DNA from 2 places in the Paenibacillus durus genome. Region 2 is predicted to be linked to the other one. Evidence: riboswitches for the same ligand, from Rfam matches in the RefSeq annotation. Region 2 holds a riboswitch; the other holds the start of a gene.
What was found. A riboswitch is a leader RNA that binds a small molecule or an ion and turns the genes downstream of it on or off. The one in region 2 is predicted to bind glycine.
Positions count from the first base shown of each region.

Region 1: another riboswitch for glycine. It lies ahead of gcvT (glycine cleavage system aminomethyltransferase GcvT); the one in region 2 lies ahead of PDUR_RS26455 (amino acid permease).

Region 1 covers NZ_CP009288.1:5,430,513-5,445,786, reverse strand. Annotated here, with positions in the region: gene PDUR_RS24035 (helix-turn-helix transcriptional regulator) at 1-705, shown strand, start outside; gene gcvPB (aminomethyl-transferring glycine dehydrogenase subunit GcvPB) at 832-2,292, opposite strand; gene gcvPA (aminomethyl-transferring glycine dehydrogenase subunit GcvPA) at 2,289-3,641, opposite strand; gene gcvT (glycine cleavage system aminomethyltransferase GcvT) at 3,749-4,852, opposite strand; glycine riboswitch at 5,271-5,368, opposite strand; gene gcvH (glycine cleavage system protein GcvH) at 5,552-5,944, shown strand; gene PDUR_RS24010 (hypothetical protein) at 6,283-6,921, opposite strand; gene PDUR_RS24005 (hypothetical protein) at 7,006-7,251, shown strand; gene PDUR_RS23995 (AGE family epimerase/isomerase) at 7,743-8,978, opposite strand; gene PDUR_RS23990 (flagellar motor protein MotB) at 9,204-10,049, opposite strand; gene PDUR_RS23985 (flagellar motor protein) at 10,046-10,825, opposite strand; gene uvrB (excinuclease ABC subunit UvrB) at 11,006-12,997, shown strand; gene uvrA (excinuclease ABC subunit UvrA) at 13,726-15,274, shown strand, end outside.
Region 2 covers NZ_CP009288.1:5,957,181-5,972,454, reverse strand. Annotated here, with positions in the region: gene PDUR_RS26485 (TetR/AcrR family transcriptional regulator) at 1-322, shown strand, start outside; gene PDUR_RS26480 (leucine-rich repeat domain-containing protein) at 472-1,224, shown strand; gene PDUR_RS26475 (hypothetical protein) at 1,464-1,856, opposite strand; gene PDUR_RS26470 (helix-turn-helix domain-containing protein) at 1,999-2,352, shown strand; gene PDUR_RS29030 (hypothetical protein) at 2,517-2,948, opposite strand; gene PDUR_RS26460 (GGDEF domain-containing protein) at 3,040-4,401, shown strand; glycine riboswitch at 4,621-4,701, shown strand; gene PDUR_RS26455 (amino acid permease) at 4,803-6,176, shown strand; gene PDUR_RS26450 (contractile injection system protein, VgrG/Pvc8 family) at 6,640-8,169, shown strand; gene PDUR_RS26445 (pentapeptide repeat-containing protein) at 8,191-9,291, shown strand; gene PDUR_RS26440 (imm11 family protein) at 9,304-9,828, shown strand; gene PDUR_RS26435 (hypothetical protein) at 9,831-10,466, shown strand; gene PDUR_RS26430 (DUF4280 domain-containing protein) at 10,497-10,901, shown strand; gene PDUR_RS30015 (contractile injection system protein, VgrG/Pvc8 family) at 10,926-12,164, shown strand; gene PDUR_RS30010 (hypothetical protein) at 12,257-13,792, shown strand; gene PDUR_RS26420 (immunity 22 family protein) at 13,822-14,223, shown strand; gene PDUR_RS30005 (hypothetical protein) at 14,575-15,274, shown strand, end outside.

The DNA of each region.
Region 1 (15,274 bases), 530 kb from region 2:
TTCGCGTGCCACGCCCTGCGCCATTACTCTTTTATTCCCTTTGAGACGGAGGCATCGTCGGCGCTGAGCAAATTCTATCATTATATGTCCGGAGACGTGCGGGACCGGATTGACCAGATGAAGAACCGGGTGGATTTCGTCATTCCGGCCAGGCAGGCGGAGTCTCCCTTTCTGTCTTCTTTGCTTGATGCGTCTGTAATGCAAAAGGTCTTGCGAATCGGATACAAATCGCAGGAGAACGTTTCGGTCCGGGACATTCAGCCAATCGGTATTTATGCCAGCAGCGGCCTGTGGTACTGTCCGGCGTACTGCTTTCTGCGCGGCGGCGTGCGGCTGTTCCGGTGCGACCGGATGATGAGCGTGGAGGAGGGGGACCCCGAAATAAAGCCGCTTGACCTGCGCAGCATTCATCTAGACAACTGGGAAGACTCTTTTTCGGAAAAAAGCGAGTATACCCGCTGCCGCGTTCAACTAAGCGAGGAGGGGGTACGGGTGTGCGAAGCGGAGCTGGGACGGCGGGGGCTGCTGCGGGTTCGGGAAGACGGAACCGGCTGGATTGACGGCGATATTCCGAATAGTGAAATACCTTACTTCGCCAGATTGTTCATCGGCCTTGGGAGCGACGCCGAGGTCCAGGAACCGCCGGAGCTGATCGACTGCATGAGGGCGAAGCTGAAGGAACTGCTGGCTAAGTATGACGCGTAAAGTTAATAGGCAGGGAGCATAACCCTCTCTACCCTATAAAAAATCCCCCTTGATACACCCGGTGAAAAAGAGCGACCGAATGTTCAAGAGGGACTAAGATTGTGTTAATGCCGCACTGCCGCCCGCTTATCCGCAGGAACAGTTTAGTACGGGCTTCCGCGCAGCCTGCGTCTCGTCAAGACGGCTGATTTCGGTAGTATGCGGCGCGTTCAGAACGATTTCCGGCGTCTCCTTAGCTTCCTGTACGATTCGGATCATCGTCTCGATGAAGCCGTCGAGCGTTTCCTTGCTTTCCGTCTCGGTCGGCTCGATCATGATGCACTCCTCGACATTGAGCGGGAAGTAGACGGTCGGCGGATGGTAGCCGAAGTCGAGCAGGCGTTTGGCGACATCGAGCGTGCGGACGCCGTAGGGTTTCAGATTTTTGCCGGACAGGACGAATTCATGCTTGCAGATGCCGGGGTAAGGCACCTCAAAATGCGGCGCGAGGCGGCTCAGCATATAGTTGGCGTTCAGCACGGCGTTCTCCGACACCTCGCGCAGTCCGTCCGGACCGTAGGTGCGGATGTAGGTGTAGGCGCGAACGAGAATGCCGAAGTTGCCGTAGTATGCCTTCACCCGGCCGATCGACTGCGGGCCGCCTTCTTGAAGCGAGTAGCTGCCGTCTTCCGCTTTAGCCACGGTGGGACCGGGCAGGAACGGAGTCAGCTTCGCCTTGACGCCGACCGGACCAGCGCCCGGGCCGCCCCCGCCGTGCGGTGTGCTCATCGTCTTGTGCAGATTAAGATGCACAACGTCGAAGCCCATGTCGCCCGGGCGGGTGATGCCCATGATCGCGTTCGAATTCGCGCCGTCATAGTAGAGCAGGCCGCCCGCTTCATGCACGATCTTGGCGATTTCGACAATCTGCGTCTCGAACAGGCCGAGCGTGCTTGGGTTGGTCAGCATGAGTGCCGCAGTGTCGCTGCCGACCGCATGCTTCAGCGCCTCCAGATCGACCATTCCCTGTTCATTAGAAGGAATGGTCACTGTCGTAAGACCGGCCGCCGAAGCGCTGGCCGGGTTGGTGCCGTGCGAGGAGTCCGGGACGATGACCTTGGTCCGGACCTCTCCGCGGGCTTCATGATACGCGCGGATCATCATCAGTCCGGTCCATTCGCCATGCGCGCCGGCGGCGGGCTGGAGCGATACGGCGTCCATGCCGGTCAGCGCAGCCAGGTCGCTTTGCAGCGTGTGCATCAGCTCCAGTGCGCCCTGGATGCTCTCTTCCGGCTGGTACGGATGGATCTTCGCGAATCCCGGGAAGCGGGCAACATCTTCGTTGATCTTCGGATTATATTTCATCGTGCAGGAGCCAAGCGGATAGAAGCCGTTGTCGACGCCGAAGTTGCGGCGGGACAGAGCGGTGTAGTGGCGGATGACATCCACCTCGGACACTTCCGGAAGCGCAGCCGGCTGCTTACGCAGCAGCTCGGCTGGAATCAGCGCATCCAGACCTTCCTCCGCCGGCACATCGCATTCCGGCAGAGAGTAGGCGGCACGTCCGGGACGGCTTAGTTCAAAGATAAGGCTTTGTTCCGGTTTCATAAACAGCCCTCCAGTACGCTTGCAAATTCGTCGATTTCACTCTTGCTCCGTTTCTCTGTGACGGCAATCAGCATATGGCCGGAAAGCTCCGGGTAATCCTTGCCGAGATCATAGCCGCCGAGGAAGCCTTTCCCGAGCAGCTTGGCGTTTACCGCGCCAGGATCGCTGCCCTCCGGCAGCTTCAGCACGAATTCATTGAAGAACGGGGAGGAGAAGGCGACCTTAGCACCTGGAATAGCCCCGAGCCGGGATGCGGCGTAATGGCTCTTGCGGATGTTCAGTCCGCCGACCTCGCGCATGCCTTCCTTGCCCATGACGGACAGGTAAACCGAAGCGCAGAGCGCGAGCAGCGCCTGGTTGGAGCAGATATTCGACGTCGCCTTCTCGCGGCGGATATGCTGCTCCCGGGCTTGAAGCGTCAGCACGAAGCCCCGCTTGCCGCTGCGGTCGACCGTCTGGCCGACGATGCGGCCGGGAATGCGGCGCATGAGATGCTCCGCGACCGCGAAGTAGCCGCAGGTCGGACCGCCGAGCGAGGCATTGATGCCGAGCGGCTGAGCGTCGCCGACGACAATGTCGGCGCCCAGCTTGCCCGGCGTCTCGAGCACGCCGAGGGCGAGGGGGTTCGCGCTGACGACGAGCAGCGCCTTGGCGTCATGCGTTAGTTTCTCGATGGCGGCCAGGTTCTCGATGCACCCGAAGAAGTTCGGGTACTGCACCAGCACCGCCGCCGTGTCGCCGTCAATCGCCTGCGCCAGCAGCGCAAGATCGGTGACACCGTCCGTGCTGCCGACCTCGGCGATTTCAAGGCCGAGTCCGGCTGCGGACGTCTTCAGCACCTGCCGCGCTTCGGGATGGACCGCGCTGCTGACGACGATCTTCTTGCGCTTCGCGGCGCCCGAGGCCAGCACCGCCGCCTCGGCCAAAGCCGTTGCGCCGTCATACATGCTGGCGTTGGCGACCTTCATGCCGGTCAGCTCGCAGATGTACGACTGGAATTCGAAGATCGCCTGCAGCTCGCCCTGGCTGATCTCCGGCTGGTAAGGCGTGTAAGCCGTATAAAATTCCGAACGGGAAATGACATGGTTGATGACGACGGGGACATGGTGATCGTAGAGACCCGCGCCCAGAAAGCTGATGTGGCTGTCGAAGTCGGCGTTTTTGTCCGCCAGACGCTTCATATGCCGCAGCAGGGCGTATTCGTCCAGAGCTTCGGACATGGGCAGCCGGCCCTTGTAGCGCACGGCTTCGGGAATATCGGCGAACAGTTCCTCCACGGACTGAATCCCGATTTCCGCCAGCATTTCGCTGCGGTCCTGCTCGGTCATCGGCAGATAACGATGCTTCATTTACGGATTCACTCCTTGGCTCATTAATTATGAAGCTGATTAATTATAAAGCTGATTAATTATAAAGCTGATTAAATAAATAGGTTATGTCCTGCACATGCAGGTTCTTAACGGCTTTTTTTGTAGAAAGGAGCTTTCACGACGGCGGCTTTAAGCCGCTTGCCGCGAATTTCAACTTCCAGTTCTGTTCCGATCTCGCCGTACCGGGCATCCACCAGGGCAAGCCCGAGGTTCCGCTTCAGCGTCGGCGACTGCGTGCCGGTCGTAATCTCACCGATCCGCTGTCCTCCTGCATAGACGGGATAATGCGAACGCGGAATGCCCCGGTCGATCATTTCGATTCCGACCAATCGGCGGGGAATACCCTGCTCCTTCTGAGCCTTGAGCGCATCGCGGCCGATAAAATCTCCCTTATCCAGCTTCACGAAGAAGCCGATTCCGGCTTCCAGCGGCGAGATATCCTTCGACAGCTCCTGGCCGTACAGCGGCAGCTTCGCTTCGAAGCGAAGCGTGTCCCGCGCGCCGAGACCCGCTGGCGTCAGCCCGTGGGCGCTGCCCGATTCGAGCAGCCCGTTCCACAGCTTCGCCGCAGCTTCTACAGGAGCATACAGCTCGAAGCCGTCTTCGCCGGTATAGCCTGTGCGGGACAACAGCACTTCCACGCCGCATACTACCGCCTGTTCCACGAAATGGAACGGCTTCAGACCGGCCAGCGGCACATCGGTGACTTCGCTCACGATTGCTTCCGCATGCGGCCCCTGAACCGCCAGCAGCAGCGTTTCTTCCGACTGGTCCGTAAGCTTTACGCCGCTCTCCGGCAGATGGTCCTGAAGCCACTGGAAATCCTTGCCGATGTTGGAGGCATTGACGACCAGCATGTAGCGCCCTTCGCCCAGACGGTATACGAGCAGGTCGTCAACCGTACCGCCGTCCGGATAGCAGAGCAGCGAATACTGCGCCTGGCCGTCCGCGAGCTTGCTGACATCATTAGTCGTCATATGCTGCAGATACGCCTCGGCGGCGCTGCCCGTCACCATAAATTCGCCCATATGCGAGACATCGAATAGTCCAGCCCGGCTGCGCACCGCTTCATGCTCCTTCTGGATGCCGGTGAACTGGACTGGCAGCTCCCAACCGCCGAAATCAATGCTTCTGGACTCCGGATATGCGGAGTAGAAAGCGAAAAAAGGCGTTCTTTTCAAAGCATCCATATTGTCACTCCCCGTGTTTTTAATATCTAAGACTTTTTATGCTGCGCGCGTATCGTTTGGTCTTAGATTTCTACGAGAAACGGACTTTGTCCTTAAAGGACGGCGTGAGCCGTTTCTTCTTGTCCTACAAAGTGAAGCTTGCCCCTATAGACATCTTCCGAAACCTTACAGGGGGACGTCGGCCTCTCTATTTTTGCAAGCGCAAAAAGGGACAGGCGAAAGACGCATTTGCGCAACCTATGCGCGTCATCGTCCTTCGCTCTGTCCCTTGTACCTGAAAGTTACCCTGCCCCGGGCTGTGAAGTCCGGTATGTCAGCATGAGCCGCTGCTTGCCGTATGGCTTGGCGTCCTATGCCGAATGCAGGTTTCCCCGTTGGTGACCGTATGCTTATGAAGCTCCGGTGCTCTCCAGAGATGCGTCCGGCAGAGGTCCTTTTGCCTGAGAGATTCACCTTGGGTTAAGGCTTACTCCTTCGGCGCCGTCCTTGCAGGACAGTCTCTCCCTGTGCCATCATTCGCAGTTGTATGTGATTATTCTCACTCCATTAATACTGGAATCCCACCCCGATGTCAACACAATTTGATTAAAACCGGACGAAATTTATTTTCTTGTCACATATATTGACACCCGATAAGGGCATAACTTAGTCTATAACTAATTTATGACTCCCAATGACGAAAAGAGGCGGCTAACGAAAATGAGTGAAGTGCTAGACAATCTCCGGTACAGCGAAGAGCATGAATGGGCGCAGCAAGGAGAAGGAAAAATCGTGCGTGTCGGCATTACCGACCATGCTCAGCATCTGCTTGGCGACATCGTATTCGTGGAGTTTCCTGAAATCGGAACGAATATCACCGCCGGGGACAGCGTCGGCAGCATTGAATCGGTCAAGACCGTATCCGAATTATATTCTCCGGTATCGGGAACGGTGACGCGGGTCAACGAAGCGCTGGAAGACAGCCCCGAGCTGTTGAACTCTCAGCCGTACGGCGGTGGCTGGATTTACGAGGTGGAAGTCGAGGGGGACTACGCTTCGGCTACTTCCGGACTGCTGGACTCGGCGGCTTATCGTGAGTTGGTCGGCGAGTAATCACAAGCCGTAACATCGGATTGTTGGGCATGGGTATCCTGCCTAAAGCGCTCTTTTATTCGGCATTCTTGGCGGTTGCTTGGAGATCTCATACGCGCAGATAGCAGCGAACCGGGATTGGCAGGCCCCAGACGGCGGATTTATCCTCCGGCTGGGACCTGCTTTTTTGCGGTTATTCGGGTCGGCATGAAATGCAAAATTCAATGCAAGCCGCTATGCGATTTTTTGCAAAATGCTTGAGTTTTTAAAAGGGCTACGGAACCTTTCCAAATCCCCGCAGGCCTCTAGAGCTGGAAGTCATGCTTCAAGCCTTGCAGGAAATTCCTGAGGGCGGGGTGCTAGCGTGTGGGGAATCCGGCGATTCCCTTGTAGATTGAAGGTGCGATATGCCAGAAGACGGATAACAGATACAAGCTGACACCTGCAAAAATAATCCCCAGTCCTAGAAGCCTTCCTATTTTCCAGCCCGTTCGAGCGGGAGGGGAGAGAACGAACAGGTAGACCGCTGCGGAGTAAAAAGGGAACAGCGCTGCGGCCGTCATGGCAGTGCTCATCTCAAAAGTGATCTGGGCGGCGGAGATTGGAATCATGGCGTCCGGATAGCTGACCGGATCGGCGAAGTACAGCACACCGAGAAGCGGCAGCCAGGCAGCCAGCACATGAACCGGGAAAGCCGGGATTTTATTCGAACTGTTCAGCGCGCGCAGCATCCACCAATAGCCACACCAGACAAGGGCGTACAAGGCGCCAAAGGCTAGAAAATAGCTCCTTATCATCGTCAGTCTCCAGCCTGCGGGTGTGCCGGAAGGGATATCCCAGAACAGGTGGGGAGAGAACAATAACGTAAAGCCTCCGAAAATCGTGAGAAACATTAAGAAAAAGACTTGAAAAACCAGGCTAATGAGCGGCATCCCAATCCCATTCCACACCGTCAGCCATTTTTTTGGATCACGTAAAGCGCGGACAAGAGAAGCCATGCTGCAATCATCTCCTTTGCTTACTCTTTTCCACGTTATGATATATTTCCCTTCTGCTGTATCCCGATAATATGATGAAATTTGATGATGAAATTTGGCTTCGCTTTAAAATCAGTGCTTTGCGATGTGACTCAGCAGCAGATGACGGTATATAAGAATGCCTTTCGGCCAGCTGAGGATGCCTTTTCAGTAGCTCAACAAGCGGGACAGCTGTTTACTCCCGAGGCATTATCCCATCAGCAGCGGCAGGCAGCGGCAGGCAGCGGAGAAGCGGAGAAGCGGAGAATACCTGCATTGGTACATCTTTTTTCCGCACAACTCCCCTCCTAACTCATTTCCTACGAATCTGCAGGTATTTCTCAACCCTTCTTCTTATTCCGGCGTTCAAGACTCAAATAGATGCACATTTGCAACCTTTTCGTCTTCCCGGGCGAAATTCATCAAGAAAACCTGCAGATTTTCAGGAAAACCTCCTGTTCCGCCTGAACAATGACACGTTGTCCCATCTTCTTCTTTCCGGACGAGACTCACCAATAGAACCTGCAGATTTACAGGAAAAAACCTCCTGTTCCGCCTGAATAATCGGACTCGGTGTCCCATCCTATGCGCAGCAATGAACGCATGAGCGAACAGCCGCGCCCGCATGGAATCTGACCCCTACCCGCTACGCATCTCGGAAGGGCCAGTGTTTTGAAACCCCAGCTGTCCTGCTGCTGCGACCGATATCCTTTTTCACGCCCGGAAGAATTTCGACAAGCTCCGATTTGGTGCCGAGCCCAAAATTTCGATCGGTTTACACCTGAATTCCCGGTCGTGAACTTCTAGTTTATTTCATTAATGCATGGGCCAGCCATGTTCTCCCATACGGAGATCGCCATTAAGCAGTTCGTGATGGGATGATAGTCGGTTTTCGGCGGCGGGCTCTTGATATTGCTGTATTTCCGGTTGTACACATCCAGAAGCTGGTACCATCCCCCGTAGTGATGATCTACAAAATAAGTCCAGCAGTAAGCGAACATATCCATGTAAAATTTCCGGTATTCCGTCCGGCCCGTACAGGCGGCCAGCAAGGCGGAAGCGCCGAGCGACTCTGCCATCACCCAGTATGATTTATCCCCGTCGATAATTCGTCCGTCCACAGGAGACATTGCGAAGAAAATACCCCCATGCCGCCGGTCCAGTCCTGTGTGCAGCGCCTCCCGAAACAAGCGCTCCGCCAGCTGTAGAAGACATTCCTGGGGAAAGTGCCGGTTCAGCAGCAGGAGCAGCTTGGACCACTCGATAGAGTGACCGAAAATATACCCGTAAGGCCGGTATTCACTCTTGGTGTAGTCCTTATTGTAATTCCAATCGATCATCCAATCGGAATTGTAGTGCTCCCAGATCAGTCCGTCCGATTGCGGAAGCATTTTGAACATAACGGAGTGAGCCAGAGTGTTCGCACGGTCAAGATAGCGTCTGTCGCCGGTAGCCTCGTAAGCCGACATCATCGCTTCGCATAAATGCATATTGGCGTTCTGTCCGCGATAGGGAGACAATTCCATCCGGTCGGCGGCGAGTTCATCGGCGTACAGGCTGTCTTTTTCACTCCAAAAATGTTTCTCCAGCACCTCGCACACTTCGCCGATCATCGGCCCGGCAGAGGAGATTCCCGCTTTGAATGCGGTGGAGACCGCCAGCAAGACAAAAGCGTGCCCGTAGGCGAACTTTCTTTTATCGGTTGGAGTCCGCCCTTTTAGCGTCCAATGATAGCCCCCATGTTCATGATCCCAATGATATTCCCGCAGAAAACGCAGCCCGTGCTCCACAGCTTCGCGGTACACCTCGGGTCCGCCAACCTGTAAAGCCGCGCTGAAAATATATATGAACCGCGTCATTCCAACCAATTGTTTCGTCTCGTAATCGCACACGGTTCCATCGTCCAGGAAGGAGTTGATATAACCGCCGTTCTGAAGGTCGATACACCGGGGGGCACAGAAACGCACCGTGTCCAGAATATGCTGCCTCAAAAAGGAAGGATCTGCAAAATCCGGATAGACGGATCGGGTATCGTTCATGGATATATCCCTCTTTCTTTTATTCAGTCGATAATGATCATCTATGCGGTTGAGCTTGGTCTTTATGTTATCTGGGGTATTACATTCCGGTCATCAAGCCCGGGAGGCGACTGAGGCTCTGTACGTCAATGTGAAAAAGCGGATTTTCGGAAGACAAGGCCGTGCTGTCCGAAAATCCGCCGTATGCGGCGCATGATTGCGTATATGAATTTCGAGAGGCCGCTCTCACTCCTCCTGCAGCTGCCGCAGCACGATAATCTCGACCCGGCGGTTCTTCTGCCGTCCGCTCTCTGTGGCATTGTCCGAGGCGGGGCGGGTATCGGCGTAACCGGCATATTGAAACTGGCTAGGTTTTAACCCCTCTTTTTCCAGGAAAAAACGCAGGACGGATAACGCTCGGGCTCCCGAAAGCTCCCAGTTGTCGGCATACCGGGACGAGGAGAGCACCGGCTGGTTGTCCGTATGGCCCTCGATGCTAACCATCGCCCCGATGCCGCGGAACAGGCCGGACAGCTGGTGCAGCGCGGGAGACGCTGCGGGCTTGAGATCCGCCTTGCCGACATCGAACAGGAAGCGGTCGCTGAGGGTGATGGCGATACCCTGAGGCTTGTCCGCGACAAAAATCTGGCCGCCGAGATCATTGGCCTGCACGTACTCCGTTATTACGTTCATCAGCTCTGCCAGCTTCGCTTCCTGCTGGCGAAAGGCAAGCTCCCGGGGTGAGGGAGAGGCGGCAGTCTGTCCGCCATCCGGCGTGGCTGACGGTATAACGGCAGAATGGCCGTCTGCATCGCTCAGGCCGTCTCCGTTCCCTGTACTGCCTGCATTGTTCGAGCCATTACTGCCGTCCAGTATCCCGTTCCCGCCAATAAGCACGCCGTTTCCGGTCTGGAGCGAGCGCTGCAGCGAAGAGATTACGCCGCTATACTTCTCCTGATCAAGACTGCTCATGGCATACAGAATGACAAAAAAGATAAGCAGCAGCGTAATCAGATCGGCATAGGTAATCATCCAGCGGTTGCTGCTGTCGCGTCCGTCAGGGCGGCGAACCCGGCGTCCCCGCTGCCTCATGTCCGGACCCCGGCTGAGGCGATCCCTTCCGCTTCGCTTTGAAGGAATGAGGACAGCTTCTTGCGCACCATTTGGGGATGATCGCCATTCTGTACAGCCAGTATGCCTACAAGCAGCATTTCCATGCCGTGCAGCCGGAGCTGGCTGCGTGACTTGATCTTGGAGGCAATGGGCAAGAAGAGCAGATTGGCGCTGGCGACCCCGTACAGCGTCGCTGTGAAAGCGACGGCGATTGAAGGCCCGAGATGGGAAGGATCGGTTAGGTGGCCGAGCACGCGGATGAGACCGAGGACGGTTCCGATAATTCCCATGGTGGGCGCGTAGCCGCCGGCGGCCTCGAACACTTTGGCATAGCCTTCAGCTTTTAGCTCCGCCGCGTCCATCTCCAGCTCCAGAATTTGACGCACCTGCTCAGGGTCCGTGCCGTCGACAATAAGCTGCAGGCCCTCGCGGGTAAAGGGATCGGGATGCGTCTCCACCCGGGGTTCCAAGGCCAGAACGCCGTTTCGGCGGGAGAAGGCCGCCATCTCCACGAATTCTTCCACCTGATCTTCCAAGTGAGCGTGGCTCCTTTCAAAGGCTATCCTAAGCCCTTTCCCGGCGGACCGCAGCGTGCGGGCCGGAAAGCTTATCAGAATAGCGGCAGCCGTGCCTCCGAATACAATGAGAGCGGCATTCCACTGCAGAAGACCGGATACGCCGCCGCCTTCCCAGAAGAATCCGCCGATCAAGGCGGCTGCTCCGGCAAGGATGCCGATTATTGAGGTGATGTCCATTGGTTGTACTCCTTAATTTATATATATTAGGTTTGCATGAACGGCGCGGGCCATGTATAATGGATGGGAACAAGTATTCCTATATTCCATTTTTTCACTCTAGTATGAAGATCGGCATTTAAGCCAACAATTTTGATAATATATTAATATATTTTAGATGATTAAGGGGGAGGCGGGCAAATGAATGATATTATCGTCAGTACGAAGACCTTCGAGCTGGAGTCCGAGTACTCACCCCAGGGCGATCAGCCCCGCGCCATCGGAGAATTGGTAGAAGGTTTGCGGCAGAGCAAGAAGCATCAGACGCTGCTGGGAGCGACGGGCACGGGCAAGACGTTTACCATAGCGCAGATGATCGCCAAGGTGAACCGGCCGACGCTGGTGATCGCGCACAATAAGACGCTGGCTGCTCAACTGGCGAGCGAATTTAAGGATTTTTTTCCGCATAACTCGGTCGATTATTTCGTGAGTTATTACGACTATTACCAGCCGGAGGCTTACATCCCTTCTTCGGATACTTATATTGAGAAGGATTCCAGCATCAACGAGGAAATTGATAAGCTCCGCCACTCGGCGACGAGCTCGCTGTTCGAACGCAGGGATGTCATTATCGTTGCGAGCGTATCCTGCATTTATGGTCTCGGTTCGCCGCAGGAATACGGCAGCCTCCTGCTATCGCTGCGAGTAGGAATGGAGAAGCCCCGGAACCAAATTTTAAGCCGGCTGGTAGATATCCAGTATCAGCGCAACGACATCAATTTCGTGCGGGGAACGTTCCGCGTGCGCGGCGATGTGATCGAGATCTTCCCCGCTTCGCAAGCCGAGCATGCCATTCGCGTCGAACTGTTCGGCGACGAAATCGAGCGGATTACCGAGATCGATGTGCTGACCGGGGAACTGATCGGGGAGCGGGAGCATGTCGCCATCTTTCCGGCTTCCCACTTTGTTACGCAGGAAGAGACGATGCGCGTTGCTCTGGTCAACATCGAGCGGGAACTGGAAGAACGTCTGGCCGTCCTGCGTGACGCCGGCAAGCTGCTGGAAGCCCAGCGGCTGGAGCAGCGGACGCGGTACGACATTGAGATGATGAAGGAGGTTGGCTTCTGCTCCGGCATCGAGAACTACTCCGGTCCTCTTACCTTCCGCGAGCGCGGTGCCACTCCCTACACGCTGCTGGATTATTTTCCGGACGACATGCTGATTGTTATTGATGAGTCTCATGTGACACTTCCCCAAATCCGGGCGATGTACAACGGCGACCAGGCGCGTAAGACCGTGCTTGTAGAGCACGGATTCCGTCTTCCTTCTGCTCTAGACAACCGGCCGCTAAGGTTCGAGGAGTTCGAGGATAAGGTGAAGCAGATCGTTTATGTCTCCGCAACACCCGGTCCCTATGAGCTGGAGCACTGCGATGAGATGGTGGAACAGATTATCCGGCCGACCGGCCTGCTGGACCCCATCATCGAGGTGCGTCCGACAGAAGGGCAGATCGACGATTTGATCGGCGAAATCCGCGAGCGGATCGAACGCGACGAGCGTGTGTTGGTTACGACGCTGACGAAGAAGATGGCGGAGGATCTTACCGATTATCTCAAGGAAATCGGCATTAAGGTTCGTTACCTGCATTCGGACATCAAGACGCTGGAACGGATAGCGATCCTGCGCGATCTGCGGCTCGGTACGTTTCACGTACTCGTGGGTATTAACTTGTTAAGAGAAGGGCTTGATCTGCCGGAAGTATCGCTTGTCTCAATACTCGATGCCGATAAGGAAGGCTTCCTCCGTTCCGAGCGTTCGCTGATCCAGACGATCGGCCGCGCCGCGCGCAACTCGGAGGGCAAGGTAATTATGTACGGAGACAACATTACCGATTCCATGGACAAGGCGATTACCGAGACCCAGCGGCGCCGGTCCATCCAGATCGCCTACAACGAGCAGCACGGCATTACACCGCAGACGATCCGCAAGAAAGTCCGAGACGTCATAGAGGCGACGAAGGTAGCCGAATCGAAAGCCGATTACTTAACCGGTGCTGCCGGCAAGATGAGCAAGAAAGAACGTCAGAGCCTGATGCAGCGGCTTGAGGCCGAAATGAAGGAAGCCGCGAAGAATCTCCAGTTCGAACGCGCCGCCGAGCTGCGCGACGCCTTGCTGGAGCTGCGGGCAGAGTAACCGAGCCTTACGCGAAAGCATCACGATAGAAATGAACGAGTGTGAACGGCGCTGTCCTTAGGCCGTTCTTCGTGCTTTTTGCCGCAGCCTTGAAGCGAATCCCGTCAGGGAGAGCGCTCCAAGCAGGCAGTCGCAGTGAGTGCACCGCGCAACCGTAAAGCGAATCCCGTAAGGGAGAGCGCTCCTAGTAGGCAGTTGCAGTGAGAGCACCGCGCTAACGTAAAGCGAATCCCGTCAGGGAGAGCGCTCCAAGCAGGTAGTCGCAGTGAGCGCTCCCGCGCAAACATAAAGCGAATCCCGCAAGGGAGAGCGCTCCTAGCAGGCAGTCGCAGTGAATGCACCGCGCTAACATAAAGCGAATCCCGTCAGGGAGAGCGCTCCAAGCAGGTAGTCGCAGTGAGCGCTCCCGCGCAAACGTAAAGCGAATCCCGTCAGGGAGAGCGCTCCAAGCAGGCAGCCGCAGTGAATGCACCACGCTAACATAAAGCGAATCCCGCAAGGGAGAGCGCTCCTAGCAGGCAGTCGCACTCAAGCGCCCACCCTCGCGAGCGCCAAACGTTCGAGCGGTCCCGCAGGGATAAGCGGCTCACCGCACGCAGGCACTAAACACGGCCCCCCGCCCTCCCTCCGCCAAAAATTTGCGGGTGTCCAGAGGGCGCAGCCCTTGGGGCCCTCCCACTGGGAGGGTTTGGGAGGGTGAACCGATAAACTTTGGAGGAGATGTACCGTTGGCGAACGAAAACATAGTAATCAAAGGCGCAAGGGCGCATAATCTCAAAAATATCGACGTGACGATACCGCGCGACCGGTTCGTTGTCCTGACGGGGCTGAGCGGCTCCGGCAAGTCGTCGCTGGCTTTCGATACCATTTATGCCGAAGGACAGCGGCGCTATGTGGAGTCGCTGTCAGCTTATGCGCGGCAGTTCCTCGGCCAAATGGAGAAGCCGGATGTCGATTCCATCGACGGTTTGTCCCCGGCCATTTCCATCGACCAGAAGACGACAAGCCGCAACCCGCGTTCCACCGTAGGAACGGTGACGGAGATTTACGACTATCTGCGCCTGCTGTTCGCGCGGGTCGGACATCCCCACTGCCCGGACCACGGCATTGAGATTACCTCGCAGACAGTCGAGCAGATGGTCGACCGGATTATGCAGTACCCGGAGAAGACGAGACTACAGATTCTCGCACCGGTCATAACAGGCCGCAAAGGCGAGCATAAGAGCCTGTTTGCGGAAATTTCGAAGCAGGGCTTCGTCCGTGTTCGAGTCGACGGTGAGCTGCGCGATTTATCCGAGGACATTGAGCTCGAGAAGAACAAGAAGCACACGATTGAAGTCGTGGTCGACCGGATCGTCATCAAGGAAGATGTGGAGTCCCGTCTGACGGATTCCATCGAGACGGCTTTAAAGCTGTCAGGCGGCAAAATTCTCGTCGACATCATCGGCCAGGAGGAACTGCTGTTCAGCTCCAGCTTCGCCTGTCCCGTATGCGGCTTCAGCATGGAAGAGCTGGCGCCGCGCATGTTCTCCTTTAACAGCCCGTTCGGGGCTTGCCCGGAATGCGACGGTCTTGGGGCTCAGATGGTGGTCGATCCCGATCTGCTCATCCCGGATGCCGGGAAGTCCATCGAAGACGGAGCTTTTTTAGCGTGGACGGGCAGCACATCCAACTATTACCCGCAGTTTCTGAAGTCGGTATGCCAGCACTTTCATATTCCCGAGAATGTGCCGGTAAGCGAACTGACGCCGGAGCATATGAACAAGCTGCTCCACGGTACGGGAAGCGAGAAAATCCATTTCCGCTATGAGAATGATTTTGGGCAGCGGAAGGAAGCGATGGTCCCTTTCGAAGGCATTATTCCGAACCTTGAGCGCCGTTACCGTGAGACGGCGTCTGATGGCATACGCGAATTCATCGAAGGCTTCATGAGCGCCAAGCCATGCCCCGTATGCAAAGGCAAACGGCTGAAGCGTGAAATCCTCGCTGTGACGGTAGGCGAAAAGAACATAGCCGAAGTAACCGATCTGTCGATCGGGGACAGCCAACGTTTTTTCAGCGACCTTACCTTAAGCGAGAAAGAAACGGCTATTGCCAAACTGATTCTAAAGGAGATTAGCAGTCGTCTCGGTTTTCTCGTCAATGTCGGTCTCGATTATTTGACGCTCAGCCGTTCGGCAGGCACGCTGTCCGGCGGGGAGGCCCAGCGCATCCGGCTGGCGACACAGATCGGTTCCAGCTTAATGGGCGTGCTGTACATTCTGGACGAGCCCAGCA
Region 2 (15,274 bases):
AAGGGAAGGCTCAAAGGCACTGCTCGGACAAAGTTCTTACGACGCTTTCATCCACATGGGCTCGGAAGACTGGCGGAGGGACAGAGGGCAGGCTGCTGAGGAGCTGCTTGGCAGAGTGACGGCTGCACTGGAGGTCTGGCCTAGCGGGAGCGTTCGGCGGAAGGATCTGCAAGAGGTTATTCATCTGTTAGGCGCTGAGATCGCCCAGCCGCAGCTAAAGCGGCCGCTCATCCAGGCGCTGTGCGCCTTTTTGGAACAGGAGCAGGAGCTTAAGAGCCTGGTCATCCAGTTAAAGCAGATTGTCCTATCTGAACGGGATTGATCCACAGCAAACCCTATCTCAAGTAGGGACAAGTTTTTTGATTACTTTTTGGAGAATACCATATCTTTATCAAGCTAAACATTTGTGCAGTGAAATCCGATAAAGCAAAGGAATGGTACCTGTTCGATTTGCCTAAAAGGAGAGTCTGTATGCCTACTAAACTAGTAAAAAATATCATCATGATTTGTTTGGTTCTTGTATTGTTACCAGCAACATCCATTTGGGCAGCATCCGTCATTACGGACCCGGCTTTGGCGAAAGTCATTCGAGCGGAATTAAAGCTGCCGGCGAATAAAGAGCTGAAGGCGGTTGATTTGCAGAAGTTGAAGTCTTTGTATGCGATGGAGTCCAAGTCTAAAATTACCAGTGTTCAAGGCCTTGAATATGCCGTCAACATGCAGGGCTTATTTCTGCCCAGCCAAAAGATAAGGAATATTACACCGCTGAGCAAGTTGAAAAAGTTAACGTTTTTAGCTATTGAGGGGAATCAGATTACGGACCTTTCACCGATTTCCGGGTTAAGTTCTCTGAAGAATCTGGTTGTTGACGGTAACAAGATAAAAAGTCTGGCGCCGTTAAAAAATCTGAATAAGCTGACCGATCTTCTTGCCAGCAACAATCAGGTAGAGGATCTAAGGCCCATTCAGAAATTGAAGTTAGAATGGCTCTTACTGAGCGGCAATAAAATTCAAGATTTGACGCCGTTGAAAAATCATCCAACATTGGAGTATCTCTATCTGGATGATAACCTCATCCGGGATATTGCAGTGCTCGAAACGATGCCGCAATTAAAAGAAGTATCTTTGGCAAACAACCCGCTGAATGAGCAAGCGGAGCAGGTTATCCAACAGCTGGAGAACAATGGCGTCAAAGTATATTTGGAAAATAACCCCAATTCATAAAAAGAAATGAACAAAACCACTCTGATTGCTTAAGAGTGGTTTTTTCTGTGAAAATCAAAACGGTTGGATGAAATGGCTTTTCACTTCGGGAATTGGGGCAAGCAGCGGTGCGGCTTGACGCAATAGTTGTTCCAACCAGTAAAGGCACCCGATCGGGTGCTTTTCGATTCGTTCTAAGGATGTTACGCCGAACCGTATCACAAAACGTTTAGTTTCGGTTTGGGAGTTAACACACTTTGTTACAGACCCTTGTTTATCCTCCCATACAACTCCTTCAAAACCTCCTCCGTCCTTACTATCAACCGGTCCCCATTCTCCACCTTTACAACTTCCAATCCCTTACCACCCTCATTAACGATATAATTCAATTCGCCAATAAACACCACAATATCAAGCCCTGGATTATAATCCGTGTGTATCAGCAGCAAAAGGTCAATTAATGATATTTCTGAATCTGACTCTGCCTTGTTCTCATAAATATATAGCACACGGATCATGGAGATGAGTGCCGAATGACAAAGGAAGAGAGCATTTTCGAACTGATGGTGATTTCTCATGATATGGGCTAGTTTCATATGATATTGAGCAAGATGATAGTAGTCTTTTACTTTGTCTTGCAAGCTTATCTCCATGACGATTGCCTCCTAATCTAGAAAAGGAAAAGTATTACACAATTATAATACTTATAAATATCAAAATAAATAATGATATTAAACGTTTGGTGTTTACCTTAATGAAACTTGTCTACACTTTTGACATGAAGAGGTGAATACCATGAAGGATAAGGAAATATTAAAGCTCGTAGGAATCCGGATTCGTGCTCTTCGGAAAGAGCGGGGTTTATCTCAGGAAGCTCTCGGAGAGAAGGGCGGATTTCATTTTTCATACATAGGGCAGATTGAACGCGGTGAGAAGAATGTATCTTTATTGAATTTGTATAAGATTGCAGAGTCCCTTGATGTCAATTTGATTCAGTTATTTGCATATCTGGATGAAGAGTTCATGGTTACGCCGGCGGAGAGAGATATCCAAGACATTGTGGGGTTGCTTCGTGAAGCCAATGACGAGAAGATACGGCTTGCTAAAAATGTGCTGAGAGAAATTTTAAGAGGCAGTGCTTCTACATAACCAGTGTTTGACTATTTCCCGATCCCATAATAAATTTATATAAGATGCATATAACAAGGCCAAAGCATGGCCGTGACCTAACCATTCAGAGGCGTATACCCGGCATAGGGGATAACTGCCTCTTTTTTGCCGTTGCATGATGGTGTCGTTGTTTCATAAATCTATTAGTTAGGGGCAGGAGCACGAAGATGAACGAAGAGCTTATAAGACAAATCCTGGCCTTTCGGGAAAGACGGAATTGGGAGCAGTTCCATAACCCCAAGGATTTTTTGCCTGGACAAGGCAAAAGCCCCTGCCACCGTTTGGGTGGAAGGGGCTGCATTAACCTTGGCATCGAATTGAAATTCGATGCCTTCGATTTTCTGGCCTTTCTTCACATGAATCTGCTTCACGATCGTCTGAAGCAGGTTCATTTGCGTTTTGGTGCTGTCGATAGCCTGCTTTACTTGATGTAGAGGAACCGGATCGGCAGAGCTTTGTTCTAGCTGCCAGGAGGCATCCAGCGTTCCGAGTTCCTTGTCAACGGCAGCAATTTCTTTTTGCAGAGGTACAACACGCATGAGAAGGAGGGAGATACCAATTTTGCACCGTTTCACTTTCTACCTACTTATATTCTCCATTCTTTTCGTTTCTGTAGAGACTTTTATATCTGTTTGGAAAAGCCACTACACCTTTGGGCTTTATAGCATGAACATGCTGGCACCTGCAATATCATTTATCGTTTTGGTTTTTGTCATCCGTAAGCAAACGGGGACTTCAAAGCGATTTTGGGTTATCATCACAATCGGGGTCGCTTGTGAATTGATTGCTCAGACGATTTGGGGGTCCTACGAATGGGTATGGTCGATGGAAGCTCCCGAAATCGGCATCGCCGATCTATTTTGGTATTCGAGCTCTTTTCTATACCTGATCGCGCTTTATGTCCGGCTGAAGAGCTCCGGCGAAAGGACCCGGCATCTATTCGATTCCGCCATTCTGCTCATCAGTATATCAGTCATTAGCTGGGAGTACCTGGTGAAACCGGCTTACTACGGAAACAATGACCTGGATTTTTTTACACTTTGGGTAGATTTGTTCTATCCTGTGACCTCAGTTCTAAGGTTTTTTATATTGGTCGTTTGGCTGCTCAACGGTGAGCGGAGGTTTAACAGCAAGGTGCTATTGTTTCTAATGGTCGGATTCGTATGTTACGTTTTTGGAGATTTGCTATATGTGTTTCTCATCGACGTACATCATATGGATTCTCTAGAGACATGGATCGATCCATTCTGGGCATCTGCCTCCTTCAGTTTGGCCTTGGCTGGCTTGTATTCGCTGAATCCGGCTTCGCGACCGATACTGACTGGTGACACGCGCAGCGTCCGGATTCTCCATTTTTCCGTTCCTTACATCAGCCTTCTCCTGTTCGTCGGGCTCTTCAGTGCTGGGCAGCCTTTGAACAGTATCTTTCTTGCAGGCCTTACGAGTATTGTTGTGCTGACCTTGGTCAGGCAGGTGATGTTTCTGCTAGATCGTGAGAAGCTGCTTGAGCAGTTGAAGCATGCGCTCGAACGGTCGGAATACCTGGCCAGCCACGATAGCCTAACGGGACTGCTCAACCGCAGGACGTTCGAACAAAAGCTCACTATCATGCTTTCATCTGCCGCGGTGAGGCAGGAGCAGGTGGCCGTCCTATTCTTCGATTTGGACAAGTTCAAAATCGTTAATGACCTGTATGGTCACCATACGGGAGATCTGCTGCTGCAGGCCGTCGCGGAACATATGACTCTGCTACAGCATGAGGGTATGCGCTGCGCGCGATTCGGCGGTGATGAATTCGCGATAAGTATCGCCACTCCAAGTGAATGGATCGGCCGATTGGATGAAATTACTGGCATTATTATACAGAGTATCCCCCAACGTTTCGAGCTAGAGGGAAATGTCATCAACACTTCGCTGAGCGTAGGCATAGCAGTTTTTCCCGATCATGCCCTTAACGTGACTGATTTGATCAAAAGAGCTGACCAAAACATGTACCTTGCTAAACGTGCTGGTAGCTTCTCACCCTAGATACACGCTGTCTTGTACAAAGCTTTAGTAACGGCAATTTGGGAAATCCTAACTTACAGGACATTAGCCTTGAATCATGAGGGTTAGGAAAGCTATTATGACTTTTATCACAGATCAAACACTTACATAGTATGTAATATGTTAAGGTGCAAGAACGGCATTATTGCCTCAATAACTTAATAGTTAGCAAGCTATGATTGCTATGGGGTCACTATGGCAGGAGCAGCTTCTGGAGAGACTGCGGAAATTCCGCTGCGCCGAAGGGTTCACAATCTCAGGCAAAAGGACAGAAGAGTACTGAATATGTATTATTCGATATTCTTATGAACCGGGAGATTGGAGGACATCCAATCTCTTTTCTTATGGCACCAAGGTATTGCATTCATAAGGGGGAACTAGGTATGGCACAACCAGAATTAAAGAGAGAGCTAGCAAATCGGCATGTTCAACTCATCGCGATCGGCGGCACCATTGGTACGGGATTGTTTTTGGGATCGGGAAAAGCGATTCAACAGGCAGGCCCATCCATCATGTTTACGTATTTCATCGTGGGGATCGCCGTGTTTTTCGTGATGAGAGCGCTGGGAGAACTCCTGTTGTCTAAAGCGGGTTATCAATCGTTTACGGATATTGCGGAAGACTATCTTGGATCTCGGGCCGCGTTCATAACCGGTTGGACCTATTGGTTTTGCTGGATCATGACGGCTATGGCTGATGTGATTGCGGTTGGCGTATATGTACAATATTGGTTTGATATCCCGCAATGGGTACCGGCCATTGTCTGCTTAATCATTTTATTAGGGCTCAACCTGTTAACGGTCAAAAATTTCGGAGAACTGGAATTTTGGTTTGCTTTAATCAAAGTGATCACGATTCTTGCATTGATTGGCATTGGGGTTATTTTGCTGATCATGGGATTTAAGACGGATGCAGGATCGGTGACGGTACGAAACCTTTGGGAACACGGGGGCGTTTTTCCGAACGGCATTTCAGGTTTCTTATTTTCCTTTCAAATGGTGGTATTTGCCTATGTCGGTGTGGAATTGGTGGGTGTATCGGCAGCGGAAACAGCGAATCCGGAAAAAAATATTCCATCGGCTATTAATAAAATTCCTTTACGGATTTTATTTTTCTACGTTGGCGCGCTGTTCGTCCTGCTGTGCATTAACCCGTGGACTGAGCTCAGTCCGGCCGAAAGTCCTTTTGTTAAAACCTTTACTTTAGTAGGGATTCCGATTGCCGCAGGGATTATCAATTTCGTCGTATTAACTTCGGCCGCTTCCGCATGCAACAGCGGGATGTTCTCTACAAGCCGGATTCTCTATAATTTAAGCAAGAAACAGCAGGCGTCCTCTCATTTTGCCAAACTGAATAAAAATCATGTGCCCGGGAATTCGTTATTCATCTCCACGCTTGTCATATCGGTGGGCGCTCTACTCAGCAAACTCATTCCGGAGCAGGCGTTTGGAATCGTGACAACCATAAGTGCCATTTGTTTTATTTGGGTGTGGGGCGTCGTTCTCGTCTGCCATATCAGATATAAGAAGACCCGGCCGGAATTACAGGCTCAATCCAAATTCAAGGCACCCTTTACGCCTTTCATTAACTATGTGGTCTTAGCGTTGTTTGCCGGGATTCTCATCATTATGCTGTTTGCTAGCGAAACACGCCCGGCTTTATTGTTCACCCCTCTGTGGTTTATTCTGTTATTTATGCTGTACCCCAATAGAAGCAAAAGGGAAAAAAGCAGCAGTATAGCGACGAACATCAAATAGATTTGCTGTTAGGAACGCATTGACTTTTCATTAACTAAAAAAAGAACTCGCCAACACTGTGGCGAGTTTCTTTTTCTATATGGAGAGAATCCTGGACAGGGACAACCTGAACAGAGCCTACAAACAGGCCAAACGCAACCATGGAGCGCCGGGAATCGACGGGATGACCGTAGAAGACGCGTTGTGTCGAGACGGTGAAAAGGATTTATGGTCCTCCTATAGAAAACTCCATCACCAAGGAACACTTTTCCTTCTCAACAGCCTCATATTAGGGAAGTCTCCTTGTCCCCCACCCTTATCGATTCGTAAATTATACCCACCTTCCAAAAATACACATTGAAAGTCCCTCAATTAGTGGGCCTTTTTGTAAACTGAAGCTCTTTTTTAACCGATATATGCATATACTTGATTTTTCCAAATTGTCAGAACAGATACAAACCATTCCAAAAGGAGACAGATCCCCATGAAAGATACCATAACTTACGGTCATATCGAAATCATGCCCTATGAATTTACTCATCTTCACGAGCTTAAAATTATGAAAACCGTAAACGACCACGCCCGCATGATCTGTACCGGAATTATTTCCGATGAAAGACGCGAGAGCTACATTCGTGCTTCAGATGAAGAGACTCAGGTCAAAGCCTTTGTCATGGACAACTCCGGCAACCGCCATCCCCTCTTTCGGGGCATTGTCTTGGATGTGGAGGAGAACGTGGTTCACGGCGTCCATTACCTGACCTTTGAAGCGATATCCCATACATACGAACTCGACATCAAGCGGCATAAACGATCTTTTCAAAATCCCAAGCTCACCTATAACGGCCTTATTGAGAGCATTTTGTCCGCCTACCCCAAAGCGGAAGCGCTGGATGTCGTGACCCACAATACACCCATAGGCACGTTCATTATGCAATATGATGAAACCGACTGGCAATTTCTAAAACGGATGGCTTCCCACTTCTATTCTCCGCTCATTCCTGCGGTAGGTTATGGCGTGCCCAAATTATATGTTGGCCTGCCAATGGGTCTGAGCAAGGGAGAAATCACAGCGGCCCAATATAAGGTGTCCAAACGGATCGCGGATTTCCAAACCGCCTCGGATAATCATATTCCCGGCGTGCGGGATGAGGATTTTATCCAGTATGAGGTGAAGACGGAAACCTTGCTGGAGCCGGGCTATGAAGTCACTTTTAAGGGGCATAGCTTGCTGGTCGCCGAAGTGTTAACGGAAATGAAGGACAGTGTATTGACACATACGTGCAAGCTATCCCCGCGAAGCGGACTGCGTCCCATTAAAGAATATAACCGTTCAATCATCGGAGCTTCCATTCAGGGCAAGGTCCTCAGCGTTCACCGGGACAAAATCCGCGCCAAGCTCGACATGGACGACCAGCAGGACCCGAACACCGACTACTGGTTCCCCTACTCTACCATCTATGCGTCTGCAGATAACACGGGCTGGTACTGCATGCCGGAGGAAAACGACAGCATCCGCATCTATTTCCCCAGCTATAAGGAGGAAGAAGGCTACGCCATCAGCTCGGTCAAAAGGGAACCGCAACATTCGTCAGGAAAATCGTCCGCGACTTCTGGACATGGAGCAGCAACCTCAACGCATTCGATTGCATCTGCTTCGTCTGACGGATCAAACTCTTCTTCGTCTCTGCCGGCAGCAGCTCCTGCGCCAGATCGAGATCGTATGGCTGATCCCGCCATTAAGACGCTGCGGACCAAATATGGCAAGGAAATTATGCTGGCCCCGGATAAAATCGTGATTTCCGCTAGTGATATGTCCATTACGATCAGCGACCAAAGTGGAATTGATATTATTAGCGGGAAAAATATCAATATCAGCGCCACCTCCCAGCTCTCGATGTCATCAGGCATCCTTCAGCTATCTGCCGGGAAAATCGAGCTTTCCGGCAATGGCAACAGCATTACGCTGGATAAAACGACAACCTTCTCCGGGACTGAAATCAAAATGAACTAATTGGAGGAGGGAATCAGCGAAATGGATAAACAACAAGCGCTTCAACATTTTTACGAGCATCATTACATGCCCTTGCTGGAAATACAGATGGAGACATTGGAGGCGGAGTTTCACCATGGCAAGGCTCAATTCATTTCGAATTTCACGGCATCCTTTCAAAAGCTATGCTCTCATATTCTGAGGATGCAGCAGCAAGGGGAAAAAGAACCCATTGCCTATATACACTATTCTTTTTTGCGAACTCAGATCCTGGAACAATCCTACTTGTACATGGTTGAGGCTTATTCTGGCAAATGGTATGAAGATCAAGCCGACTGTCGGTTATCCTATGATGCCTCCTGGGTTTATACCCATTTTACGACCATGCTGGAAGCACTTGAACAAGATCGGAAGAAATACATGGGTGTACTCCATGCGGCCGATATCGAACGACTGATGCTGAAAGCCACACCCTTTTTCCATCAATTTGTGAGTTCCATCATTCGCTTGGCGATTACAGAAGCAGTGCAGCTCCCAGAGTACAAGGCCATTCATAAGGCGAAACGTTTGTTCATTCGTACTGGCGAATATAAGGATATCAGCGAAAATATGTATGTCGAGGATCAAGAAATCCCCAATCCGGATGAAGTCAGAGAACGACTGATGCAGACCAATGAGGAGCCATATATCTATGAAAATTTAAGAAATCTTTCTCTTCCTCATTTGCAAGTCGTTGAAAAAGACCTGAGATATAACGATTTCTGCCAAAGTGATTTGCGGGGAAGCCAGTTTCTTTCCTGTGTATTGATGGGAAGCCAGTGGCAAGAAGCTCATATCGAAGGGGGCAGCTTTCGCGGCTCCCTGCTCAGCGATGCCGATTTTAGGTACAGTCATTTGCAGGGAGCCGATTTTAGAGGTGCCAGCGGACAAGCTTATCGGGAACAAGGTCACCGTGTACCGGGCCTGTGTGGTATACGCTTTGACTTTGCCAATCTGGACGAGGCGGATTTCACGGATGTGCATGGTTTTGAGTACGTCTCCTTTGAGGGAGCCTCGATGTACGGAACCAGAGTCCCGCGAAAATACCAACAGCTATGGAAGCTCAGTGATGAACAGCGTAAGTCCATCGTGTGGATGGAGTAAGGAGGAATGTGCATGCGCCATTATTATGTGCTGCTCGATGACAGTCGTATTTCCCGTAACATTGAACCTGTGAATATCGGCCTTTTAAAAACACCATTTGTTCGCATGATCCCGGCTCAGGTTTTAGATGTTCATACGAAGGCAGAGGCAGAGTATACGGATTGGCTGCCTTTTTCAGCATCACAACCACTGCTTTCCGATCCCATGAAACGGATTTTAGAACTATATAATACGCAAGCGCGTTTTAAACAGATGTATATCGTTGACAGAGAATACAAGCGTCAGGAGTTATATTGGATTCCGCATGTCCCTGATCTAGACGTGATTTCGGAGCATACCGAGTTTTATCCGCACAACCAAACCCTAAAACACCTTGTGCTGGATAGCCAAAAGGTCAGGGGACACCATTTTTTTCGGCTATCCAACGTAAGGGAACCTTATTTCATCGTTAGCCTGGATGCTGCCGAAAGCTTGCTTCGCCGAGGGTTGAGCGGTTTCCGGCTGCAAAAGGTAGAACTTTCTTACGAGGAGGCTTGAGCTTGACGGAGTATTGGGATGAATTTTTTTTGAAGCTGCATAATCAACAAGTCTTGAAAGCTCAGTTGGATGTGAGTGAGAACGATGAAGACTGGATGACGATATCCATTGAAGAAGCGATAGAGAAAATTTCCAAAGGCTGTTTGACACTGCCAGATGGAAAGGAAATACAATTCCAAACCCTTCATCTCTACGATAATCAACTCACGATATCCCTGCCGAGTTCTTGGATTCCAGAGGCTCGGGCTAAGCAGACGAAAGATCAACGGGGAAGCTACGTCGTTCAGGACAAGCCTAACGGAATCCTGTTTGGTCTTCACCAAAGCGAGCAAGAACTGGACCCTGCGCAGGTGGAGATCTATCAACAACAGATGATAGAGCAAATGAGCCGTACACAACCGAGTATGAAGCTGGTGGATGAAAAAGCCCTTCCCATTCAGGGCGCTATAATCGGCTGTTATGAATCTATTTTTCTAGTCTCACCCTCACCCTCACCCTATTACCAGATTGCCTTTGTGCGTTCCTGGCGTGGCAAGGCTTTGATCGGGAGTTGTCAATTTAAGTTGGAGGATGCCCCCTTATGGTATCCACTGACCTATGCCATGCTTCATACGTCAAGATGGCTGGAGTCTCCCTAATTTACACACTCATATCAAGGAGGAAATTACATGCTGCTGCCCATACTGCTGCGCGCATTGGTACTTGGTGTACTTGGCGAAGAATATTCCTATGTGGTGAGAGGAGCCACTTTACAATGCAGTCAAGGTACATACCCAGGGGTGCTGAATGCCATGTACAGCCATGGAATTTACATCAAGGATAAACCGGTTCTAAACGTTGCCGATGCCATACCCGGAGCGCATATCAGTAAGGAATACGCCTTTGGCTTATGTGAGCGGAAGTATGGTCTTCCCTGTAAACCCGAAATTGCATTTGGGGCCAAATGGACTCACGGCAAAGAAAATGTGCTGATCGAGGGGGAACACGCCTTACTCAGCAAGTCAACTTTAATATGTTCTTGTCCAGGAGGCGGCGGCATCATCTCGATTCTGGATGACGGACAAAATAGTTAGTTTACGAAGCGAGGAGTCCAAGGTATGAACGTATCACCAACAGCTCTCTTAACCTATCAACATCTGAACTTCATCTGGCCCTACGGCGACGTGCGCTTAAATCAGATTGAAATGACCCACGAGCTTGGAGAACACGCCAGATTGTGGATTACAGGCCGTATTCAGTCCGATCAGGAAGAGGCGATTGCAGCCAGGGCGAGCAGTATAGATGAAATCGAACTCTGGTATACAGACACAGGCGGTCAGCATCCCTTATTCATGGGGCAGTTGTACAGTGTAGATATCGTGCATCTTCATCAGGAAGTACAGGTCACGATCCAGGTCATTTCCCATAGCTTCAAGCTGGATACCGAACTCAAAAACCGTTCCTTTCAGCAAGTGAACCAACAATATGTTGATATCATTGACGCGGTGCTGTCCGATTATTCCGGCTCCGATAAGTTGGATGAAGCGTTTGGGAATCGACCGACGAACCAATTCATCATGCAGTATCAGGAAACGGACTGGAGCTTTTTAAAACGCCTGACTTCCCATGCCGGAGCTATGCTTCTGCCCAATATCACCGCTCACCAGATTCAAATCTGGATCGGAATTCCAGAAGCAAGGCGCCAGATCGCTTTAGAGGATGTGCCGTTTCGGATGCGGCGGCGGATTGCACCCTATTTAAACCATGCGGCTAACGGGAGGACGAATACCTCGGCCAGTGACTATACAGGGTACACCTTCGAAATGCAGGAAATCTTGCAGCCGGGAGATGAAGTCAAGCGGTCTGGCCTCACCTACGTCATTACCAAACGGACCGGCACGATGACAAGCGGCGTCATGACCTGGTCGTATGAATGCGCCTTGGCTCAAGGCGTGACCATTGCCAAAACCTATAATCAGACCATCATTGGAGCGGCGATTGAAGGCAAAATACTGGAAGTGAGCCGCAACCAGGTTCGGCTGCATTTGGATATGGACGACCAGCAGGACCCCACAGATGCCCAGTGGTTCCCCTACTCCGCTGAAGGCAATCAGGTGTGGTATCTTATGCCGGAAAAAGGCGCGCAGGTGAAGCTGTATTTTCCCACCGCGGACGAAGACGATGCCATGGTTATTCATCGGTGCGTACAGCCTCGTCACATGCTGCTCTCCCTCTCCCTCCTTCCCATACGACCCAGGGAGCAGCAGCGGAAACGCCTGCCGAACGGCACCATCGTAAAATGGCCGATCCCGGGGTCAAATCCTTCGCGAATCCGCAGGGAAAAGAAGTGTCCTTAGGGAACTCCGAGCTGAACATAAGCGCTCAGGAAGGCTCGCTGTACATATCCATGAATACCGGTCACGGCGTGAGTCTTCAGAGCACTCAGAATATGCAGATTCAAGCGACAGGCAGCCTTAGTCTCTCCGCCGGAAGCATCTTGCTCAAGGGGACCGATGGTCTGCACCTGAATACAACAACCGATGCGCTGGACCTTGAAGAAGGCGTGAACAACCTTAGCTCGGAAATTTTGCTTAAGGCCTCAATGCATCAGTCCTATCCGGAGCCGCTCCTTTCGAGCTTTGAGCAGCAAGTCGCGAAACTCGGAATCGACGTAGTCTTAGATCAACGCAAGCTGACGAATGTGGATAACTATGCACACGGAGCGAAGCATGACTTACTTGGTTATGCGAAGGGACTATGGAACTTTGTCGTCGATATAGGCGATATAGTCTTAACGGGACAAAACGATGAGGACATGCGAAGAACTTACTCCATCCTGAATCATGGAAAAGAAGTCGCCCCTCTTGAAGAACGAAATGCTACCTTTAAAGGGATGTTAGACACCGTCAGCTACGTTAGAAATACATCCATAAGGGAAATGAAGAACGATGCTTTAGATCATGTCAAGGACACCATGGAGCTTCTTATGGAAAGAGAGCGGAACAAATGGTTAAATCCGTTAACCAGCACACCGGAAGAAAATTACCGGGCGGGACAGACAGCAGTACAAGCTGCCTTTGCCGAGTTGGATCTCGCCGCCACGCTCATTCCCGGAGAACAAGCGTTTACAGCACCGATGAAATTTTTCCGTAAGTTGAAACCAGGGAAGTTCGGTGAACGAGTCGGTAAACAAGTCGGTGAACGCGCCGAAAAATCAGGAATATCCGCAATGCTTGGACAGCTGGAAAAAAAGGAAGGGCTTCCCGATCTCGCAGCCGGAGATGGAAAATTAAAAACCCATGCCATCCGCATCCCGAACAGTCCCGCTTCCCTGGAAGATTTCCTGCAAAGCATAGCCCAAAAGATGAACCTGGGGTTTGGCTCCCATACTCCTGCAACAGCCGGTGGACATTGGGATTTCCATGATCTGGATTTTGACCTTCATAACCCATCCAAAGGTTCGGGTGGAAATCTCTCTCCGGAAAGACAAAAGCAAAAAAATGCGCTAGAATCAGGGGAGTATACGGGTAGAAGTGCTGAGGGGCCGGGTGATGGTAAACGACTCGATAATTCAGTTCCTACAGTTGCAAGCGGTAAATTTAATGACTGGTTCAACGGATTGACAGCAGATCAACTTGATGAACTTTGGCAAAATAAATCAATTAGGAAGAAAATCGAGAGACAACTTAGAGCACCAGGTGGAATGCATGAATGGCACTTGGTTTCACGTGCCCCTGTATTTAAAAGGTGGGGTATTAGTTCTGAACAAATTAGAGACTTGAGAACTGTAATCAGTGAAGTTGAGTTTGTGAATCCTCCCGGGAAACACGGTGGGTTAGGTTCCACTGCAGCACATAATGAATTATTAGCAATAATAGATTCTTCAACAGACTATGAAACATTCATACGAAGATTGAATAACTGGGCAAACTATAGGCTCAAAGGTGGCATAAATTCTTTACCGCAAGGTCTTAGGTTGGATTGATGAAAGATTGATAAATTGGAGGGATTGAATTGGAAAAAGAGGGGATTGTTTCTTTATGGGTTGGTTCGATAAAAAGTGATAATGAATTAATGAAATATGTTACTCTTATCTATGATCAAGAAGGAGAATGCCTACCTTCTCAATTTATTAAGGATTTTAACATAGATATGGATGAATTTGATGAATATTTTATAGAACGCGTTTTCCACGAAAAAGAACTTCTTCATCTTGATGAACTAATAGCTGGTTGTTCTTACGAAGACATAGTTATTCCAAATTATATAACAACGTTTGGAAACGGACTTAACAAGGGAACCAATTGTGCAATTCTTTTATATAATTTTGAATATAATTCCATAAACACCAACGAGATAAGTAATAATAACTATTCGTTTAAGTACATTGGAAGTGTAAAATATAACAATCAGTAATACCAACAATCAATGATTGATAAAAACATCTAATTCCTTAAAGGTATTCTGTATATTATCGGGTTTACATCTTAAAAGCAGAATCGTACAACAACCAACAAACCAAACACAAATAATTTGGCAAAACACTTGATGAACTTTCAAAAGCTTATTCCAACTTGAATCATGAGTAGGAATAAGCTTTTTTCATGTATAAAATTATAGGAGGAAGATAGACATTGACAAAACAGGTACAGGCAGCAGAAAAAAAGGCTTGACTATTAGGAACAACAGAGTATGAAGCGATTAGAGAGTAAATCAGGACATTTTATCAGTAAGTATGTGAGTTAAGAGACCAAGCAGACAAGTATCATGCAAGAGGTATTCTCCGATTATTCCGGCTCGGATAAATTGGATGAAGCGTTCGGGAGTCGACCGACGAACCAATTTATCATGCAGTATCAAGAAACAGACTGGGGCTTTTTAAAACGTCTGGCTTCCCATGCCGGAGCTATGCTTCTGCCGAATATCACGGCTCACCGGATTCAAATCTGGATCGGGATTCCGGAAGCAAGACGCCAGATCGCTTTAGAGGATGCGCCGTTTCGGATGTGGCGGCGAATTTCATCCTATTTCAACCATGCGGCTAACGGAAGGACCCCTACCTCGGCCAGCGACTATACAGGGTATACCTTCGAATGGCCTGAAATCTTGCAGCCGGGCGATGAAATCAAGCGCTCTAACCTCACCTACGTCATTACTAAACGGACCGGCACGATGACAAGCGGCGTCATGACCTGGTCGTATGAATGCGCCTTGCCTCAAGGCGTGACCGTTGCCAAAACCTATAATCAGACCCTCATTGGAGCGGCGATTGAAGGCAAAATACTGGAAGTGAGCCGCAACCAGGTTCGGCTGCATTTGGATATGGACGACCAGCAGGACCCCACAGATGCCCAGTGGTTCCCCTACTCCGCTGAAGGCAATCAGGTGTGGTATCTTATGCCGGAAAAAGGCGCGCAGGTGAAGCTGTATTTTCCCACCGCGGACGAAGACGATGCCATGGTTATTC